DNA from 4 places in the Pantoea sp. LMR881 genome. Region 2 is predicted to be linked to each of the others. Evidence: predicted binding sites of a transcription regulator. Region 2 holds the regulator's gene; each other region holds the start of a gene.
The links. Region 2 encodes CRP, which controls carbon source genes, mostly activating them, when cyclic AMP is high. Its sites were predicted from a motif close to ATGTGANNNNNNTCACAT; they were not measured.

Region 1 (4,787 bases), 680 kb from region 2:
TGGAAAAGTGCAGCCAACGCACCTGCAGCGCCTGGTGTGGCGGGGGATCCCTAAATAATTCGTGTTGCAGGAAGGCGGCCAAACTTTTACGTCACCGGGAGCTTACATAAGTAAGTGACCGGTGTGAAAAAGTGCAGCCAACGCACCTGCAGCGCGAAGTATGACGGGGAAATAATTTTGCGCTAAGAATCCGGCGCTACACTGGCCCCATCTTTTGAAGGAGTTCATCCATGCGCGTCCTGTTGGTTGAAGATGATGAAATGATTGGTGCTAATTTGCAGCAAGCACTGGAAGCCGCAGGCTGGTCAGTTGACTGGGTACGCGATGGCGTGTTTGCACACAATGCCTGGAGCGAAGGTGGCTACAGCTGTGTGTTGCTCGATCTTGGATTACCGCGTGATGATGGCCTGCATGTGTTACGTCGGGCGCGCAGCCGTGGCGATTCAACTCCTGTGTTAATTCTTACGGCACGCGATACGGTAGCGCAGCGTGTTCAGGGCCTGGACAGCGGCGCGGATGATTATTTGCTTAAGCCCTTTGATTTACAAGAGGTGCTTGCACGGATGCGCGCCATTACCCGGCGTCGTCATGGGGCTGCGGATTCGTTGCTCGGCAGCGGCGATGTTCAACTGGACATGATGACGCGCGAAGTGCTGTACAAAGGCCACCGCGAACAGCTTACCGCACGCGAATATGCTTTGCTTTATGCCCTGCTCGAACGTCCGGGTGCGATTCTTTCACGTGAGCAGCTGGAGAATCGCATCTACGGATGGGGCGAAGAAGTCACCAGCAACGCAGTGGATGTCCTGATTCACGGGATGCGTCGCAAACTAGATAATGATGCCATTCGCAACGTTCGCGGACTCGGATGGCGAGTACCTGCAATATGAAACCCTTCACGTTTATGCGCTCGCTGCGCAACAAATTACTCAGCACGCTGCTGGTGATTCATCTGATGATGATTGGCGGCGTCAGCTGGTATTTTTTAGCTGCTATGGCGACATGATCGGCTCAATGAAAGACGATCAGCTTTCGAAAATTGCCGATGCCTGGGCCACCAACCGCCAGATCCCGGCTTTAATGCCGCTGATGGTGCCTGCCGATAAGTTAAAAAGTGCCTTTGTGGTTCAACTCTGGGACAGCAACGGCCAGCTGCGCGCCAGTTCGTGGCCGGAGCTGCATGCACCACTACAGGTGGAAAATGGCTATCACGATGCCGATGTCGGCGGTTGTCACGATTGTGAATGGCGCATTTATACGCGCCCTGGGCAACCTGGCAGCGACATCAAAACCATTCAGGTTATGCATAACCTGAGCTACATGAAAACGTTGATGGTAAAACGCGCACTGTCGGCGATCATTCCTTTGATCCTGATGATGCCGCTCTCGCTGCTGGTGATCTGGCTGGTGGTCCGAAAGATCACCCGCGATCTTCGCGTAGCGTCGCGCCAAATCGCGGCCCAGGAAACCCACCATCCTCATAACGTCTCTCCCGATGGTCTGCCGGATGAAATATTGCCGCTGGTTGCGGCTTATAATTCCCTGTTAGATAAGCTACGAGCCGCCTGGTCGGCGCAGCGCCAGTTTCTGGAAGATGCCGCGCATGAACTGCGCACGCCAGTGACTGCCGTTACGCTGCAGCTGGAAAACCTGCGTCAGCATATTCAGCCTGGCGAAGCCAGTCGTCAGTTTAATCAGCTTGAAGCTGGCGTGACGCGCACACGCCATCTGGTCACTCAGTTGCTTAATATTGCACGTCACGAAGATCAGACCGTCGTCGCCAGCGTTGAGCATATTGAGCTGGAAGATTTACTGAAAGAGAGCATTGAGCAGCTCATGGTTGTGGCGGATAAACGCGGTATCGACATCGGCTTTACCGGCTCAACGCACTACCGGCTGCAGGCCAGCCGTTCAGAATTGCGCAGCCTGTTTGATAACCTGATTGGTAATGCCATGCTGCATACGCCAGAAGGAAGTCTGGTGGATGTGCTGTTACATCGCGTCGCCGGACATACAGTGGTGGATATTGTTGATAACGGTCCAGGCATGCCGGAATCGTTTATTGAGCGTGCTTTTGATCGCTTTACCCGATCGCCCGATGTTAAAGCCCAGGGCAGCGGTCTCGGTTTATCCATCGTACGCAGCGTGGCAGAAAAAAATCGTATTCACGTCGCGTTATCGAACTGCTTTAACCCACAAGGTGCCATTTGCGGCTTGCAGGTGCGCGTCACTCTTCCCTGATCTTGTCCGTTCGAATCCGAACCAGACAACGTAAACGGTTGCCTGGTTCCGTTCGCTTACGTAAATTAATGTGAACTTCATCACATTTTCATTGAATTGTAATGCAACACATTTTGACAAACGTGAGCAAAATCTATTTTCTATCGGTCTGTGACAGGCACGCTAAGCGAGCTTCAAACGACTTTTACAAATTAAACAATTCACTGCCCATCCCCTGGGATTGATTTCACTCTGGTCGCGCCGTCGGGCTGCGGTCAAAAGCATGTGGTTAATGATAATGAAATTTAAAACGTTGATAGCAGGTGCCTTGCTGGCATGTTCCTGGACCGGTGCTGCGCAAGCCGCCGAAAGCGATCCGCAGTATGTCTCCGACTGGTGGCATCAGAGCGTAAACGTGGTAGGTAGCTATCACACGCGCTTCGGACCGCAGTTTAATAACGACGTCTATCTGGAATATGAAGCCTTTGCGAAAAAAGAGTGGTTCGATTTCTACGGCTACCTCGATCTGACCAACTTTTTCGGTGTCGGCAACAGCAATGCTAACGGCATTTTTGACCACGGCTCGCCGATGTTTATGGAGATTGAGCCACGTTTCTCTATCGATAAACTGACCGGCACCAGTCTGGCGTTTGGCCCGTTCAAAGAGTGGTATTTTGCCAACAACTACATTTATGACATGGGCCGCAACAAGGCTAATCGTCAGAATACCTGGTATATGGGTTTAGGTACCGATATTGATACGCACAGTGATATTGGCTTGTCACTGAACGTCTATGCCAAATACCAGTGGGAAAACTACGGTGCGGCGAACGAAAACAGCTGGGATGGCTATCGCTTCAAAATCAAATATTTCGTGCCCATCACCACACTGTGGGGCGGCAACCTCGGTTACGTTGGCTTTACCAACTTCGACTGGGGTTCCGACCTGAACGAAAAAGGCGGTTCTTCACGTACCAGCAATTCAATTGCGTCCAGCCATATCCTGTCACTGGGTTACGATCACTGGCATTTTTCTGCCGTGGCGCGTTATTTCCACAATGGCGGACAGTGGGCCGATGGACAGGAGCTGAATTTTGGCAACGGTCCGTTTGAAGTGAAATCAACTGGCTGGGGTTATTATCTGGTCGTGGGTTACAACTTCTGAGTGTAATTGTGCGCTCGCCAGCCCTCTCCTGTTTACAGGTGAGGGCTGATATGGCCGCCAGGCAAGGGAAACATGCCTGAATCAGTTCCGCGCTTTATACGCATTTACCATCCACGGAATGCCGAACTTATCGATAAACATGCCGAAACCGTTCGCCCAGAACGTTGGTGCCCAGGCTTTGGTAATGGTTCCCCCTTCTGACAAATGATCAAACCAGCGTTTGCCCTGCGCCTGGTCAGGCGTCGATAAACTCACCGCATAACCTGCATGTCTCTCTGAGGGCTTACCATCGCTCATCATGATTTCACCCTGCCCAATGCGCAGGTGGGCATGCATGATCAGCTCTGCCGGAAAAGTGATCTCAGAATCAGAGCCAAATGCATCGTCATCGTCTGGCATATCACCAAACGTCATTTTAAACAGCAACTCACCTTCGGTAGCCTGCAGATAAAACGCAATCGCCTGTTCGCAGTTGCCGTTAAAAAACAGATAAGGTGTGATTTGCATGATGCGCTCCTGATAAAAAAAACCGCCGCCTATGAGTGTAGTGCGCGCTAAATTTCTCCCTGAGAGCCGGGCCTCAACCTTACTTTAATTGACAATATCGCCGGAAAAGCTGCGCTATTTAACGGCTCACTGGCTCGCTCTGCTCTTCGCCTGAAATGCGCCAGGATGAGCGACTGGCCCAGACGTTTATTGGCCGTTGCGCGATGGACGGCGAAAACTGCAACGTACGTTGCTAAATAGTCACCATGTTGCCCCTCGGCAACGATCCGCGAATTTATTATCCTGCTATCTCTTCGCTTGCTAACGGTTAATTACTTTAACAACAGATGCGGCCGTTAATACGTTTTGCAAACACTGTCGAGGTTCATTCAAATATGACAACAGCCTGCACCACAGGGATGACGCCGACGCACGCTTCGTCGGCACCCAACAACAGCTTAGCGGGACGCATTGATGCCTTACCTGCTTCCGGCGGTTTATGGCGGTTTATTTCACTGCTTGCTCTTGGCGGCTTCTTTGAACTCTACGATCTGTTTGAGACGGGCTACATCAGCTCCGGGCTTATCGCGGCGGGCATCTTTCACACCGGCAGCGCGGGCGTGTTTGGCATTGCCGACCAGGCTGCTTTCGCCTCAGCGACCTTCCTTGGGCTTTTCTTCGGTGCCAGCCTGCTGGCACCCTACGCTGACCGCTTTGGTCGTCGCCTTACCTTTATGTGCGCGCTGGCCTGGTATGGGCTGTTTTCACTGTTGATGGCTTTTCAGCAGAGCGCCGAGATGATTATCCTGTTCCGCTTTTTGGTCGGTATCGGTTTAGGGATTGAGCTGGTGACCATTGATACTTATTTATCTGAATGGGTGCCTACGCATTTGCGGAGCAAAGCTTTTGCCTTCTC
Region 2 (4,787 bases):
ATATTGTTGCGCCAGCGAGGCGGTTAACATGGTGTGCTCGCGTGCCAGAATTGTCATTGCGTTAATATGTTCGACAATAAACTGACTGTGCGTGACCCACATACGCATATCTTTTAAATATTGTGCATTAAAAGCCGGTTCCTGCATCGCCTGGTTAAGTGAGTTAAACAATGCGTTATGGGCCTGATTCACCGTTACGCGCTGATAGGCCAACTTTTCTGGCGACTGTTCAGGGCCAAGTAACATACGCAACGCTTCCTGATAGGTTTCCAGCGCATCATGTGCGTTCTGCCTCAGTAATCCGCTTTGCCACTGCGGCCACAGCCACACCATGCCACCAAAAGCAATCAGACAGCCCATTAGCGTGTCCATCAGGCGGGGCAGCAAAAACTCTGCGCCGTTCAGTGACAAGAGTTGCAGACAGTAAACCGCCGTCACGGTGAAACCGACCATTGACCAGCCGTAAAATTTGCGTGTAAACGCATAGCTGATAAAGGTAATCGCCAGCATGATCAGCAATATGAGCGATTCAGGCACCGCGAAACGCAGTGTGGCGGCGGCGATCACCAGACCGGCAAAAGGTGCCTGCGGCCCGGTGCTGAATACGTACTCGCGTTGCGCTATACCCATTTTGACTGACGAACATAATGGTCATCAGGATCCAGTAAGGTTTAGGAATATTGAAAAACATAGCCAGCGCGCTGCCAAACATCAGCATCACTGCAAAGCGCCCGGCAGTGCGTAGCGCGGCGGATTTTAGTGAGAGATAGCTGCGTAAAGCGGGGATCAGGGGCAGGCGGCGTTGGCGATCGGCCATCAGGTCGCGTTGATACAGCGGCTTGTGCGTACGCAGCACCCGCGCAATGCGGTTAAAATGATAAAGACAGAAATTGCCGACCGGGTTGTCTGGATGCTGACGCGCAATCTTTTCCAGCGCGCCGAGCTGTTTGTCCATTGAAAAGCGATCGGGCAGTTGGTGATACAAAATGTCATCAGCCAGCACGCGTAACCGCGCGGAAATCGTACTGGCGTTCCAGCGAATCACCGCTTCAGCATGGCTTTGCTCCACCAGCTTTTGCACCTCTTCCGGCTGATGCAGGCTGACAGAAATGTGTTCCTGTAAATCCAGCGCCATCTGAAAAGCGCGTTTCAGCCGCTTATGGCTTTCGTCGCCATTCGCTGACAGCATATGCATCTGCTGATAGCAGGTGTTAATCATATCGATCACTTTCTGCTGGCGCGCCAGCAAAGGAGGCAACGCTTTTTCAGGATCGGTAAGCTGGGTTAACAGGGTATATTTTGCATCGCAATAATCTGCCAGCTCGCGGTAAATCAGGCTCAGGCTTTCGCGCATCGGCTGCTCTTTCCACAGCCTGAACCAAAACCAGTTGAATACGCCGTACCACAGCGTACCGCCGATATAGAGCAGTGGCGGCACCCAAATCGGCATATGTCCCATCAAACTCAGAGTAAAAATTGCAGCAATAAGCGCACCCGGCAACAGGCGCCCATGCAGTGGACTGATTTCACCTGTCACACCGAGCAGCAGCGGCATAGCGAACAGAATGGCTGGCAACGGAATGCCCTGCAGCGTCAGCCACTGGATAAGAAAACTGCCGAGTGCGAACAAACTGCCGCCGACAATCAGGCGTTTGAAGAAGCGTTTATGCGGTGTATCCAGACCGGCAATGTTACAACAGGCGGGAACTAACGAGAACAGCAGGCCATTTTGCAGATCGTTAAACAGCCAGCCGAGCGTGACAGGCAGGCACAGCACCAGCGTCTGCCGCAGAGCATAATTGACTTCGGGGTGATAGATGATTCGACGCCACATAGGACAGCAACAATAACGGCGTGATGTTGCCATCACGCCGGAGTGACAGAAATTAGCGGGTGCCGTAAACGACGATGGTTTTGCCGTGTGCGGAGATCAGGTTCTGGTCTTCCAGCATCTTCAAAATACGGCCCACGGTTTCACGTGAGCAACCAACGATCTGGCCAATTTCCTGACGAGTAATTTTAATTTGCATGCCGTCGGGATGCGTCATGGCGTCTGGCTGTTTGGCCAGGTTAAGCAACGTCTGTGCAATGCGGCCAGTAACATCGAGAAATGCAAGGTTACCTACTTTTTCTGACGTTACCTGCAGGCGACGCGCCATTTGCGACGACAGTCGCATCAAAATATCCGGGTTAACCTGGATCAACTGGCGGAATTTCTTGTAAGAAATTTCTGCCACTTCGCACGCGGTTTTAGCACGTACCCAGGCACTGCGTTCCTGACCCTCTTCAAACAGGCCAAGCTCGCCGATAAAATCCCCCTGATTCAGATACGAAAGAATCATCTCTTTGCCTTCTTCATCTTTGATCAGAACCGCGACGGATCCTTTCACGATGTAATAAAGCGTTTCAGCTTTTTCACCTTGGTGAATCAGCGTACTTTTGGAGGGATACTTGTGAATATGGCAATGGGACAAAAACCATTCGAGTGTAGGGTCTGTTTGCGGTTTGCCGAGAACCATTCGCTATTATCCTCTGTTGTAATCGTGCCCAAAATACAGGGGGCAGTTTTCCCTGTCAGGCGATGAAAGCTTCAAGCGTTTTTCCATTCAGGAAATTATTCGGGCTGCATTCGGCGCAGTGCGCATAATTCTTCCCGGCTTCGCCATCGAGTGACGAAAAATATTTTCAGCTCTTTTTGTAGCACAGCTTTTGCCGACTGTCTTCTGTTGTCTCGCTTCAGCAAAGGGCGGATTTCTCTGGATTGCTGTTTATCAGGTGAAAGCGTACTCTGGCGGCAAAACCCCCTATTCTGGAGAAAAAAACATGCAGGCAAGAGTGAAATGGGTGGAAGGTCTGACGTTTCTCGGTGAGTCATCGTCTGGTCATCAGGTATTAATGGACGGTAATTCTGGTGATAAAGCACCAAGTCCGATGGAAATGGTATTGATGGCAGCGGGCGGTTGCAGCGCGATAGATGTGGTATCCATTTTACAAAAAGGGCGTAACGATGTGCGCGACTGCGAGGTAAAGCTTAAGTCAGAACGCCGTGAAGAAGCCCCGCGTATCTTCACGCATATCAATCTGCACTTTATTGTCAGCGGCAAAGATCTGTCGGACAAAGCGGTCGCGCGTGCGGTTGATCTTTCGGCTGATAAGTATTGCTCGGTGGCAATTATGTTGGGCAAAGGCGTGGAAATTACCCACAGCTACGAAGTCGTTGCTACCGCATAACGCCACTCATATTTGTCACAACGTTGCCGTAACAGGTTCAGAAATCGCTGTGAGCTTAAGGTGAGCGGCGATTTTTTTGGCCAGATCACGCCATAATGCGCTTCCGGGATCGCTGACAGATTGAGAATAGTCACTTCACTGCCGAAAGATCGGGCCATCGGCTGCGCCACTACCGCCAGAAAATCAGCTTCCAGCACCAGCCTCAATCCGCAGACTACCGAGTCAGTACGCAACGGTGGCGTTGTCAGGGACGGATAAAAATCCGCCATGTATTCAGAGAGTAACGGATAATATCCCATCTCCGTTTCTGGAATTATCCAACGCTGATCGCGCAGCTGATCAAAACTGCGGACGTGCTGACAGGCATGATCGCGACGCGCAATAACACAGAATGGCACGTTAAACAGCGGTTCGACATGCAGTGCTTCCAGCGGCAAATGAGAACTGAGCGAGCCAATGGCAAAATCTAATATGCCTTCGCGTAAAGGGGTCAGCAGCGTTGAAAGTTGCGCTTCTTTAATCGTAAAGCGCGTGCCGGGATAGTGCTTCTCGTAGCTTTTAATTGCGCCAGGTAAAACGGTAAACGCTAATAAAGAGGAGAGGCCAAATGCAACGGAACCTTGTGAAGAGTGATTGATAACATCAATTTCATCTGTGGCGCGCCGCAATTCTTCGAGAATAAGCTGCGTACGTGAAGCCAATACTTTTCCACTTTCTGTCAACATCACACCTTGTGCACTGCGAATAAATAGCGTGGTGTTTAACGTCTGCTCCAGTTCTTTCAAGGCCCGGCTGATGGCTGGCTGGGACTGATGAAGTGCCCGTGCTGCCGAGCGAATGCTTCCCTGTCGAATAACAGCCTGAAAAACGCGTAACTGTTGCAGCTTGGGCAAATAGGCCATCGCTGTGTCTCCCTGATGCCTTATCGCTATCACTGATAGCAAAATACCATCTTATCTTGGGCCGCTGATTATTTAATGATACGGGAACGTTATAAGTCACTGAATGTTATGTGATTGTGAGAGGTATCACATCTTTTTCCTTTACTTTATCATTCCCAGAGCAACGAGGTTGCGATGACGACACGATCCCGTCCCATGATGATTGCCATGCTTTTTACCGGGTATGTCCTGGTCTATATCGATAAAACGGTAATGGGGTTTGCGTTATTACCCATCGAAAAAGAGTTTGGGCTGAGCACCACCCAGCTTGGTTATATCACCGGTATTTTCTTTCTCGCCTATTCGCTGTTTCAAATCCCGGCAGGTTGGCTTAACGATCGCTTTGGTTACCGGGCGATGACATTTCTTTCGCTTTGTCTGCTGGGGCTGTTTGCTATCTGCTTTGGCCTGATGGGATTCAGCCTGGGACTCCTCATCGTTTTCCGCTTTTTATCAGGCGTAGGGCATTCTGGTTATCCCTGCTCTTGCGCCAAAGCGGTAACCGAAAACTTCGCCGTTGAACAGCGAACTTTTGCACAGTCGATACTGCTCTCATCATCCGGTCTGGCAATGACAGTCGGGCCAGTGATCACCGTCGCGGTGTTGAACATGGCG
Region 3 (4,787 bases), 800 kb from region 2:
TGCTGGGCCGTCTCGGCATGGTATTAAATAATGCCACCACCGCCAGCCAGGCGTTCGGGCATGCACTCCAGTTAGCGCCACATAATCTTGCGTTAAAACAGGATTATGCCGAGGTGTTAACCCGTTCCAGCGATCCGCAGGATAACCGCCAGGCGAGCCTGATCCTGCGCGATCTGTTGAAAGAGGATCACAGCAATGTGCGCACCCTGAGCCTGCTGGCCTTTAATGCATTTGAACAGCAGCAGTATGATCAGGCTATCGGTGCCTGGCAAACCATGCTGGCATTGTTACCGGCTGACGATCATCGTCGTCAGATGATTGCGCGCAGTATTGAACAAGCAAAAACGGATGCAGGACAGCAAAATAGTCAGCTGGCAGTGACAATCAGTTTGTCTCCACAGGCAGAAAAAATGTTACCGCAAGGCGGAGTCATGTATATTTCTGTTTCTGACGGTGTTTCACCGGTGCCTGTGGCTGTTAAGCGTATGCCGCTAAGCCGCTTTCCGTTATCGCTGACGCTGGATGACAGCAATGCCATGATGCAAGATCGCCTGCTTTCGGCGCAGCATCAGGTGCAGGTCCGGGTGCGAATTTCCCGTGACGGCAGTGCCAGTCCGCAATCGGGTGACTGGTTTGGTCTGAGCGCAGTCACGCCCTGGGATGGTCATCAGCACATGGCTGTAGAGATCAATCAGCAGCAGCCCTGAAGCGATATACCCGTCATACTTCACGCTGCATGAAGAGTGGCATTATCTGTCTGTCCCGCAGGCGTAGTTTGTCTATGCTGTTAAGGAGAGGCAGGTCTATCCAACTTCCTGCAGCGTGGATTATCAAGGGGATACACAATTCAACCGCACAGGGAGATTAGAATGGTTTACCGCCTGACCAGTATGGTTTTGGCCAGTGTACTTCTGGTGGGATGTGCCAGTTCAAAACCTGACAACGCTGACGCGCCTGAACAGCGCAGCGATCCATTAGAAGGTTTTAACCGCACGATGTTTAACTTCAACTACAACGTGTTGGACCCTTACGTGGTACGTCCTGTTGCGGTAGCCTGGCGCGATTATGTGCCAATGCCCGCACGTACAGGCATGAGCAATTTTCTCGGCAATCTTGATGAGCCTGCCAGCATGGTTAACTCCCTGCTGATGGGGAACCGCGCCAGGCTGCAATACACTTTACGCGCTTCTTTCTGAACTCAACGCTTGGCCTGGCCGGCTTTATCGACGTGGCGGGTAAAGCGAATCCTGAGATGGCGCGTGAAGAGCCGCGTCGTTTTGGTAGCACACTCGGACATTATGGCGTCGGTTACGGCCCGTATGTTGAATTGCCGGCGTATGGCAGTTTTACCGTGCGTGAAGACGGTGGTCAGTTTGTCGATAAACTCTATCCGGCACTGAGCTGGTTAACCTTCTGGATGTCTGCCGGTAAATGGGCAATTGAAGGCGTGGAAACGCGTGCACAACTGCTGGATTCCGATGCGATTTTGAAGCAGCAGAGCGATCCCTATGCCTTTATTCGTAACGCTTATTTCCAGCGTCACGACTTCCTGGCCAGTGGGGGCAGGCTGAAACCGCAAGAGAACCCGAACGCCGCAGCGATTCAGGGTGATTTAAGCGAAATTGATGCGCAATAATCGGCGCAAAAAGGCGACTCCAGAGTCGCCTTTTTGATCGTGCCTGCTTATCAGAACTTATAGTTAAAGTTTGCCCCGTACAGCCAGGCTTTACCGGCTGATTCAAACGTGTATGGGCCTTCTTTTACCGTGACGTGCTGACCGTGCATATAAGAGATGCCCATATCCACTGAAGCGTCCTCATTAAACGCATAAGACGCCCCCGCACTCAGCCACAGACGATCCTGATCCGGGATGGAGATAGAACGTTTATCGGCAGGAACCGGGCTGTCATCGAAGGCGATACCAGTACGGAAGGTCCAGTTTTGGTCGTAGAAGTAAGTGGTCCCGAGCGCCAGACGATAGGCATCGCGGAAGCTTTCATCTTTATAGAACAGCGTCTGGCCATTGGATCCGGTCGCTTTCAGCTCCTGGAACTGACTCCAGCTGGTATACGCCAGGCTGTAATGCACGGCCCATTGCGGTGCCACTTTGTGCCAGCCCGACAGCTCCCACATCTCCGGCAGATTCAGGGTTAGTGCCCCTGGAATGGTGGTGCCGCCCGTTGCATAAGGCAGACCTAAATTACCAGCCTGATTAATCGCGTTGACCGAAACAGGCAGGTTACTTTTGTAATCCCCGTCGAAGTCGATTTTGACTTCTGAACGGTAACTGAAGCCGAAGCGGTTATTTTTATCCACTTCATACAAAATGCCGGCATTCCAGCCGTAGCCCCACTCATCGCCTTTCAGATGCGCAATCTGCGTATCAGCAGGAAGGCGCAGCGCCGCACCCGATTCGCCTGCGTAGCGTTCAATTTTGGCTTTAGCATAAACAGCATCAAAGCCGACGCCAAAGCTGAAATGCTCGTTCAGGCGGTACGCTGTGCTGAGGTTGAAGTTACCCGTTATCAGGTCAGTTTTACCGCCGTAGCCACCTGCGGTGTAGTTGTTATTGAACTCGGTAGCCAGACCATAATTCGAGGTGACAGAGGCGCCCACCCACCACTGATCATTAATGGGATGGACATAATGAATATTTGGCACCCATTCACTTGGCGCAATGTTTTTCGCGTCAAGGCTGCGCCCGCTTGGGCTGTTGCCATTGATATTGACATCAGGATCGATATATACCGCGCCAATCGAGAAAGAAGGACGATCCATCAGCGCCATGGTTGCAGGGTTACGGCTGGCAGAGGCTGCGGTATCCCCCATTGCGCCTTCGCCGGAGTAGGCACGTCCTAATCCTATAGAAGAGAATTCATTCAACTGAAAGCCAGCTGCATAAACGTGTGAAGAAACAAGCGCCACAGCAGCCGCCACGGCTGACTTTGCAAACAGGTTTTTATGGTTCATGACCACAACCTCATGTGAATTATTATTTAACGCTGTTACATCGCGTAACAAGGGACGGCGGATTGTAAGGACTGATGTAAAACGGACATATCAGACCAGTGCGGCAAGTATAGGTCTGACCTGTGTGTGTGTTGCAATATTGTTTTTAAAATATTTCCAAACTGATCGGTGAAAAGTCGATCTGCTTAACAAAACCTGAAACGACACGCACAGCATAACGGCTCAAATTTGTTTTGGATCAAATTTTATTGTGATATTCGTCACTTAGCGAGGCTGTCATGGCGCAGAGTATACTGAAAGCGTAAGATTTTGGCTGGAAAAATACGCAACTCGTCGACTTATTCGTCAGGAGAGAAAGATGACTGATGCCATTAGAAAGTGCAGCGCCAACGAAACCGCTGCCTGCTGTTGTGTCGATGTCGGCACCGTTATGGATAACAGTGATTGTACAGCAAGCTGGTCAGAGTGGTTTTCGCAGCGTGCCGATGCTGAGGCCAAACTGCAGCGCCTGACTGAAAAGGCGCGCCAGGTCGAATCTGAACCGTGCGACATCAACGCTCGCTTCAGTGAAGAGGCGGAAGGCGTCAGGCTGGAGATCGATTTCACCTTCTCATGCCAGGCTGAAACCATGATTTTTCAGCTCGGCCTGCGTTAATCTCTCTTACGCCGCTATTCTGGCGGCGTTAATTTCGTGTCTCTCTTCGCAATTTATCCCTTTTGATATTGGCGACTTAACCGCTTGTGGTTAACACTGTGGATCAGGTCAGACCTCTTTCGGCAATGATGCCCTGGTCCCGATTCACAGGTGAAACAATGAAAGCGCAGTCGCTGCTAACGCGTCATGGTGAACGCATCGCCATAACGCACGGATTACGAACACCTTTTTTGCGCCAGGCTACTGGTTTTCATGGTATCCCGGCGGTTGAGCTTGGCCGGATGCTCATCAGCGAATTGATGGCCCGTAGCGAACTGCCGGTCGAAGTGATTGAGCAGGTGGTATTTGGCCAGGTGGTACAAATGCCCGAAGCGCCTAATATTGCTCGCGAAATTGTCCTGAGCAGCGGGTTAAGCGTTAATACCGATGCTTACAGCGTCAGTCGTGCCTGTGCGACCAGTTTTCAGGCTGTGGCGAATGTCTGCGAAAGCCTGCTGGCGGGCACCCTGTCAGCCGGTATTGCGGGTGGGGCTGATTCCGCTTCAGTCCTGCCGATCGGCGTCAGTAAAACGCTGGCTCGTGCGCTGGTGGATATGAACAAAGCGCGCAGTTTCTCGCAAAAGTTACAGTGCCTGCGCCGCTTGCGTCCGCGTGACCTGCTGCCCGTGCCGCCTGCGGTGGCGGAATATTCAACCGGTTTACGTATGGGCGATACCGCGGAACAAATGGCAAAAAGTTACGGCATTACGCGAGACGCGCAAGACGCGCTGGCGCTGCGCTCTCATCAGCGCGCAGCGAAAGCGTGGCAATCGGGTGTGCTGAAGCAGGAAGTCATGACGACGTTTGTTCCCCCTTTAAAGCGCCGATTGAGCAAGACAACACGTTACGCATGGATGCAAAAGCGGAAGATTATGCACGCCTGCGTCCCGCCTTTGATCGTCAACATGGCACGGTAACGGCGGCAAACAGTACGCCACTGACCGACGGCGCAGCGGCAGTCATTCTAATGCGCGAAGGACGTGCGCGTGAGTTAGGGCTTCAGCCACTCGGCTATGTGCGCAGCTACGCCTTTAGCGCCATTGATGTTCAGCAGGATATGTTACTTGGCCCCGCTTATGCCTCGCCGCTGGCGCTGGATCGGGCTGGTATCACACTGAATGAG
Region 4 (4,787 bases), 1.0 Mb from region 2:
TCTGGATGATTTACGTCACCTGGAAAGCGTAGTAACTAACAAGATCACGGAAATTGAATCCGATCTTGAGAAGCTAACCCGCAACAGCCGTTAAGTTCTGCCAGCCCATTTTAAGGCCAGCATTCGCTGGCCTTTTTCATGTCTGTATGACGACGTTAACCCTGCTCATCCAGCTGTAATGCGACATACAGCAACAGGCGATCGTCGAAATTGCTCAGGTTAAGACCGGTCAGCTCAGAGATGCGGTTCAGGCGATATTCCAGCGTATTGCGATGAATAAATAACGCGCGCGCGGTTGCGCTGGGTTGCACATTATGGGTAAACCAGGCCAGCAAGGTGCGACGCAGCAGGCCGTTATTATCCATACTTTTTAGCTTAGCCAGCGGCCGCGCCAGTTCGTTTGCCTGCCAGCCGCCGCGCAGGCTGTCCAGCAATACCGGTAAAACTAAATCCTGATAAAAATAGCTTCTGACATCGGGCATACGCTGCTTGCCGACCATCATCGTGGTACGGGCGGTGCGGTAGGATCGGGCAATACTGCCGGGACCGGTAAAGTAATTACCTAGTGCGATACGCATGCGTAAGTTTCCACTCTCTTTCATGCGCTGAAGTAACTGCTCGACTCGCTTGCGATGATCGTCCTGATCATAACGCCCATGTGCATTCAGCGCGGGTTTCAATACCACCATTTCCGTCAGTGAAACGATAGCAATCAAATTATCCCGCTCTGGCGTCGTCAGTAATGTTTGTAACTGTTGCAACTCGGACATGGCGCTGTCTACGCCTAACTGACCGCTGTCGACCTCTACCACCGCCACCAGCCGGGGTTGATTGAGATCGATCCCTAAACGCTGTGCCCATTCGGTCAGCTGAGGTGTTAAGCTTTCGCTGCGGATCAGGTTCAACACCAGCTCTTCACGCAAACGGCTGTCCTGCGCCAGCATGTTCAGCAAGCGCGCCTGTTCAAGCATCATTTCTGCGGTCATACAGACCAGCTCACCATAATGGCGCAGCGCCAGTGGCTCGCCGGTTAAGCCAATCACGCCCACGATATTGCCATCAATACGCAGCGGCAAATTAATGCCAGGCCGCACACCGTGCAGATGCTTCGCCACCGCTTCATCAATGTCTACCACGCGTCCCTGGGAGAGCACCAGCAACGCGCCTTCGTGCAATTCCCCAATACGCTCCCGATCGCCGCTGCCAATAATGCGTCCACGTGCATCCATCACGTTGACATTGCTGTCAATAATTTTCATGGTGCGCGCCACAATATCCTGTGCCAGCCGGGCGTCGAGGTAATAGGTAGCCATCCAATACTCCTGATAAAGAGAAGGGAATACAGAATACGCGGGCCAGCCACGGAACATTGTGCAAATGCACAGAGCCAGAGCAGCATTTACTTATTTTGCGGCAAGCATCACATTCTTTCCGCCGACATTGCAGCCATAAAAAAAGCGGACCGGGGTCCGCTTAAAAGAGGAGTCGCGCAACAGTTACTGCATAAGCAGATAAAGGCTGCTGTCGCCCCGTTTTACGTTGAGTGCCAACACCGAGGGTTTGGTGTCGAGAATCTTACGTAGCTCACCCAGATTAGCGACGGCTTGCTGGTTTACACCCAGGATAACATCACCTTTTTTCAGGCCAATCCGTGCGGCTGCGCTGCCCGCTTTGACGTTATCAACACGTACGCCTTTAACGTTGCCATCGCTGTTGCTGAGATCTGCGCCTTCGATACCGGTGTAAATAGTGGCGGATTGCACTTTATTCTGTGTGCTTTGCTGCAACTGCACAGAGACATCCACTGGTTTGCCGTCACGCAGCAAGCCCAGTTTCAACGTCGTGCCGATCGGTAACGTGCCGACTTCAGCACGCAGCGAGGCAAAACTGGTCAGCGGTTTGCCATTCATCGACACCACAACATCTCCCGCTTTGATACCCGCTTTCGCGGCAGCAGAGTTCGGCAGAACCTGACTAACAAAGGCGCCGCGCTGCGCATCAACCTTCATCGCTTTCGCCAGCTCTGAATTAAGCTCGGTGCCCATGATGCCCAGCTCACCACGTTTCACCTGACCATATTCAACCATTTGCGCAGTCAGGTTTTTCACCATGTTGGCTGGAATGGCAAAGCCGATACCGATATTACCGCCGTCCGGTGCCAGAATGGCAGTGTTGATACCGATCAGTTCACCATTGAGATTCACCAACGCGCCACCTGAGTTGCCCCGGTTAATTGCGGCATCGGTCTGAATAAAGTTCTCATAATTTTCAACATTCAGGCCACTACGGCCCAGTGCTGAGACAATGCCTGACGTAACGGTTTCGCCTAAACCATAAGGATTACCAATCGCTACGGTGTAATCACCCACGCGCAAATTGTCGGAGTCAGCAAGCTTAACCGCCGTCAAATTTTTAGCATCCTGCAGTTGAATCAGCGCGATATCTGAACTTGGATCTTTACCGATGACTTTGGCGTCATAACGGCGACCATCGCTCAACTGCACCTGAATTTTAGTGGCGTGATCGACGACGTGATTGTTGGTCACGACATAGCCTTTATCGGCATTAATCACAACGCCTGAGCCCAGGGCGCGGAATTTCTCCTGCTGGGTATTGGGTGCGCCATCAGGGCCACCATCCTGACACATCGGCGAATTCTGGAAAGGTGAACCCTCCTGGCAGAAAGGCGAATTGTCGCCAAAAAACTGCTGGAATTGTTGCGGCATACGCGGCGTTTTTACCGTGGTGCTGCCTTCAACGCTAATACTGACAACAGAAGGCATCACTTTTTCCAGCATGGGTGCCAGGCTCGGCAATTGCTGGGTGGTAGAAGAAGCGGTTTCTGCAGCGAACACACTGGCAGGCGTCAGAGCCATACCAAGACTAAGTGCCAGAGCACTTAGCATTAATGAGTTTTTTTCATTTTTCGATATCTCTCAAAGATTAACGTCCCGACCATTGCTGTGGTCGTATGCTGAGATAAATGTTTTAGCGCGAAGTTCCTGATAAAGTTTTAGGTAAAAGTAAAAATTTATGCGGCCTCTTTACAATTGCCCGGTTATTCCACGGCCATCAAACGACGATACTCATCCAGGCATAAAGATCGGTCATGCCGCTGATGTAATCCTGAATGAGGCGAAAGCGATAATAACGTTCCCATAACAGGCGCTCATATTTATGTTCAACCGCCAGTGTACGCATCTTTTGCTGATAAGCTTTGCGATGCTTACCCGAAAGTTTATGAAATAAGCGGGTTTCTATCGGATGATGACGCAAAAAGTCATCATTTATCAAACTGGTGAAAGATTCATAGTTTAGCCGCATCAGAGGTTCATATATCTCTAACAACCCCTTAATTACCCGATAACCTTGTAATTCTAACTGCTCAACTTCGGAATGATTGAATACGTGCTGACGGGCAACCGTTTTAAACAGCTGTAATAAACGCCCCTCTTCACCATCATCTTCTAATAATGCGTGATTAAAATTTCCAGCAAAAATAGCGGGAAGATTATCAACAAAGCGTTTTACTGCATACGTGACTAAAACACTCTGTACATTGACCCGTAGCGACATAAAGAATTGATCGCTGCGGCTACGACGTTTTTTACTGCTGGCTTCACGCCAGGCCTCGCCAATAGTACGGCTGAACGCGTCGTTATTTTTAATCGGTCCCCATGCCCGGCTGAGAAATTCATACAGGCTGTCTACATTGAAAATCGCTTTTTCAACGGCGTCATCCAAATCAGCAATACAATAAGAGATGTCATCCGCGGCCTCCATAATATAGGTCAGGGGAAAGCGGTGATGTTCTGCCATATTCGTTGCCGCGCGCAGGTCAGCAATATATTCCTGTTCCGATAAATAGAAACCCGGTTTTTTCATTAGCGCACTGAATTCCGCTGGCTTATCCCCTTGCCACCAGGCGGGCGCGGTATATTTCAAAATACAGGCAACCTGTGAATAACTCAGATTCAGTTGCAGTAACGTATGCACCATACGAATAGCCTGGGCATTGCCTTCAAAATGGCACAAATCCTGACGAATCGTTGCATTTAACTGGTCAAAATAGCTGCGTTGCTCGTCAGTTTCCACCCCAGCCACTAACGGATCGACCAGGTTTGCGGGCAAGTTATCTTCAAACCAGTCATTGATGGCGGCTTCACCAAAATGGCCAAACGGCGGATTACCCACATCGTGCAGCAGGCACGCCATCTCCACCAGGCTTTCAAATGCGCCTTCCAGCTCATCCAGGCCATACTGCGCTAACCCTCCCTGCATTTTCAGGGTTTGCAGGATCTCTTTGCTGATATAGCGCCCGGTTTGTTGCACTTCAAGCGAATGCGTCAGCCGCGAACGCACTGCGGCGTTGCGTTCTAACGGAAAGACCTGCGTTTTCTGTTGCAGTCGACGAATCGCCGCCGAGTTAATTATCCGACCACGATCGCTCTCAAAATGGCGGGTAATATAATATTCGCCTTCTGGATCTTTTCGACTGGTATAAGGGCGAGTGAAGCTGATCTTCTTCCTGAAATTGATCGCTGCCATTGATTACCCCTTATTTTTTCGTGAATTATTCCCCTGTCAGCCATGATAGACTACGCCTTAATTTCGTCGATCACATCTACTCATTATTAGCGAGACATTTTATGAAAGCAGGCATCATTGGCGCGATGGAGCAGGAAGTCACCCTGCTGCGTGACAAAATCGAAAACCGTCAAACCTTATCGCTGGCCGGTTGTGAGATTTATACTGGCACGCTTAACGGCGTTGAGGTTGCTCTGCTG

Region 1: O3W44_RS11015 (nucleoside-specific channel-forming protein Tsx) is a predicted target of CRP. The motif match lies at 2,310-2,327, and genes of this name have one in related genera.
Region 3: O3W44_RS18015 (YfcZ/YiiS family protein) is a predicted target of CRP. The motif match lies at 3,219-3,236, and genes of this name have one in related genera.
Region 4: O3W44_RS09365 (CdaR family transcriptional regulator) is a predicted target of CRP. The motif match lies at 1,409-1,426, and genes of this name have one in related genera.

What each region holds. Positions count from the first base shown of each region.
Region 1 covers NZ_JAPVOK010000002.1:1,951,451-1,956,237, forward strand. The annotation lists gene O3W44_RS11005 (response regulator) at 231-890, shown strand; partial or broken gene O3W44_RS11010 (sensor histidine kinase) at 887-2,241, shown strand; gene O3W44_RS11015 (nucleoside-specific channel-forming protein Tsx) at 2,519-3,385, shown strand; gene yjdN (VOC family metalloprotein YjdN) at 3,467-3,892, opposite strand; gene O3W44_RS11025 (MFS transporter) at 4,267-4,787, shown strand, end outside.
Region 2 covers NZ_JAPVOK010000002.1:2,628,086-2,632,872, forward strand. The annotation lists partial or broken gene O3W44_RS14120 (YccS/YhfK family putative transporter) at 1-1,834, opposite strand, end outside; gene crp (cAMP-activated global transcriptional regulator CRP) at 1,887-2,519, opposite strand; gene O3W44_RS14130 (OsmC family protein) at 2,824-3,231, shown strand; gene O3W44_RS14135 (LysR substrate-binding domain-containing protein) at 3,207-4,133, opposite strand; gene O3W44_RS14140 (MFS transporter) at 4,308-4,787, shown strand, end outside.
Region 3 covers NZ_JAPVOK010000002.1:3,424,091-3,428,877, forward strand. The annotation lists gene ccmI (c-type cytochrome biogenesis protein CcmI) at 1-707, shown strand, start outside; partial or broken gene mlaA (phospholipid-binding lipoprotein MlaA) at 870-1,636, shown strand; gene fadL (long-chain fatty acid transporter FadL) at 1,687-2,970, opposite strand; gene O3W44_RS18015 (YfcZ/YiiS family protein) at 3,329-3,625, shown strand; partial or broken gene fadI (acetyl-CoA C-acyltransferase FadI) at 3,784-4,787, shown strand, end outside.
Region 4 covers NZ_JAPVOK010000002.1:1,581,092-1,585,878, forward strand. The annotation lists gene O3W44_RS09360 (DUF3461 family protein) at 1-94, shown strand, start outside; gene O3W44_RS09365 (CdaR family transcriptional regulator) at 156-1,313, opposite strand; gene degP (serine endoprotease DegP) at 1,497-2,906, opposite strand; partial or broken gene dgt (dGTPase) at 3,059-4,548, opposite strand; gene mtnN (5'-methylthioadenosine/S-adenosylhomocysteine nucleosidase) at 4,650-4,787, shown strand, end outside.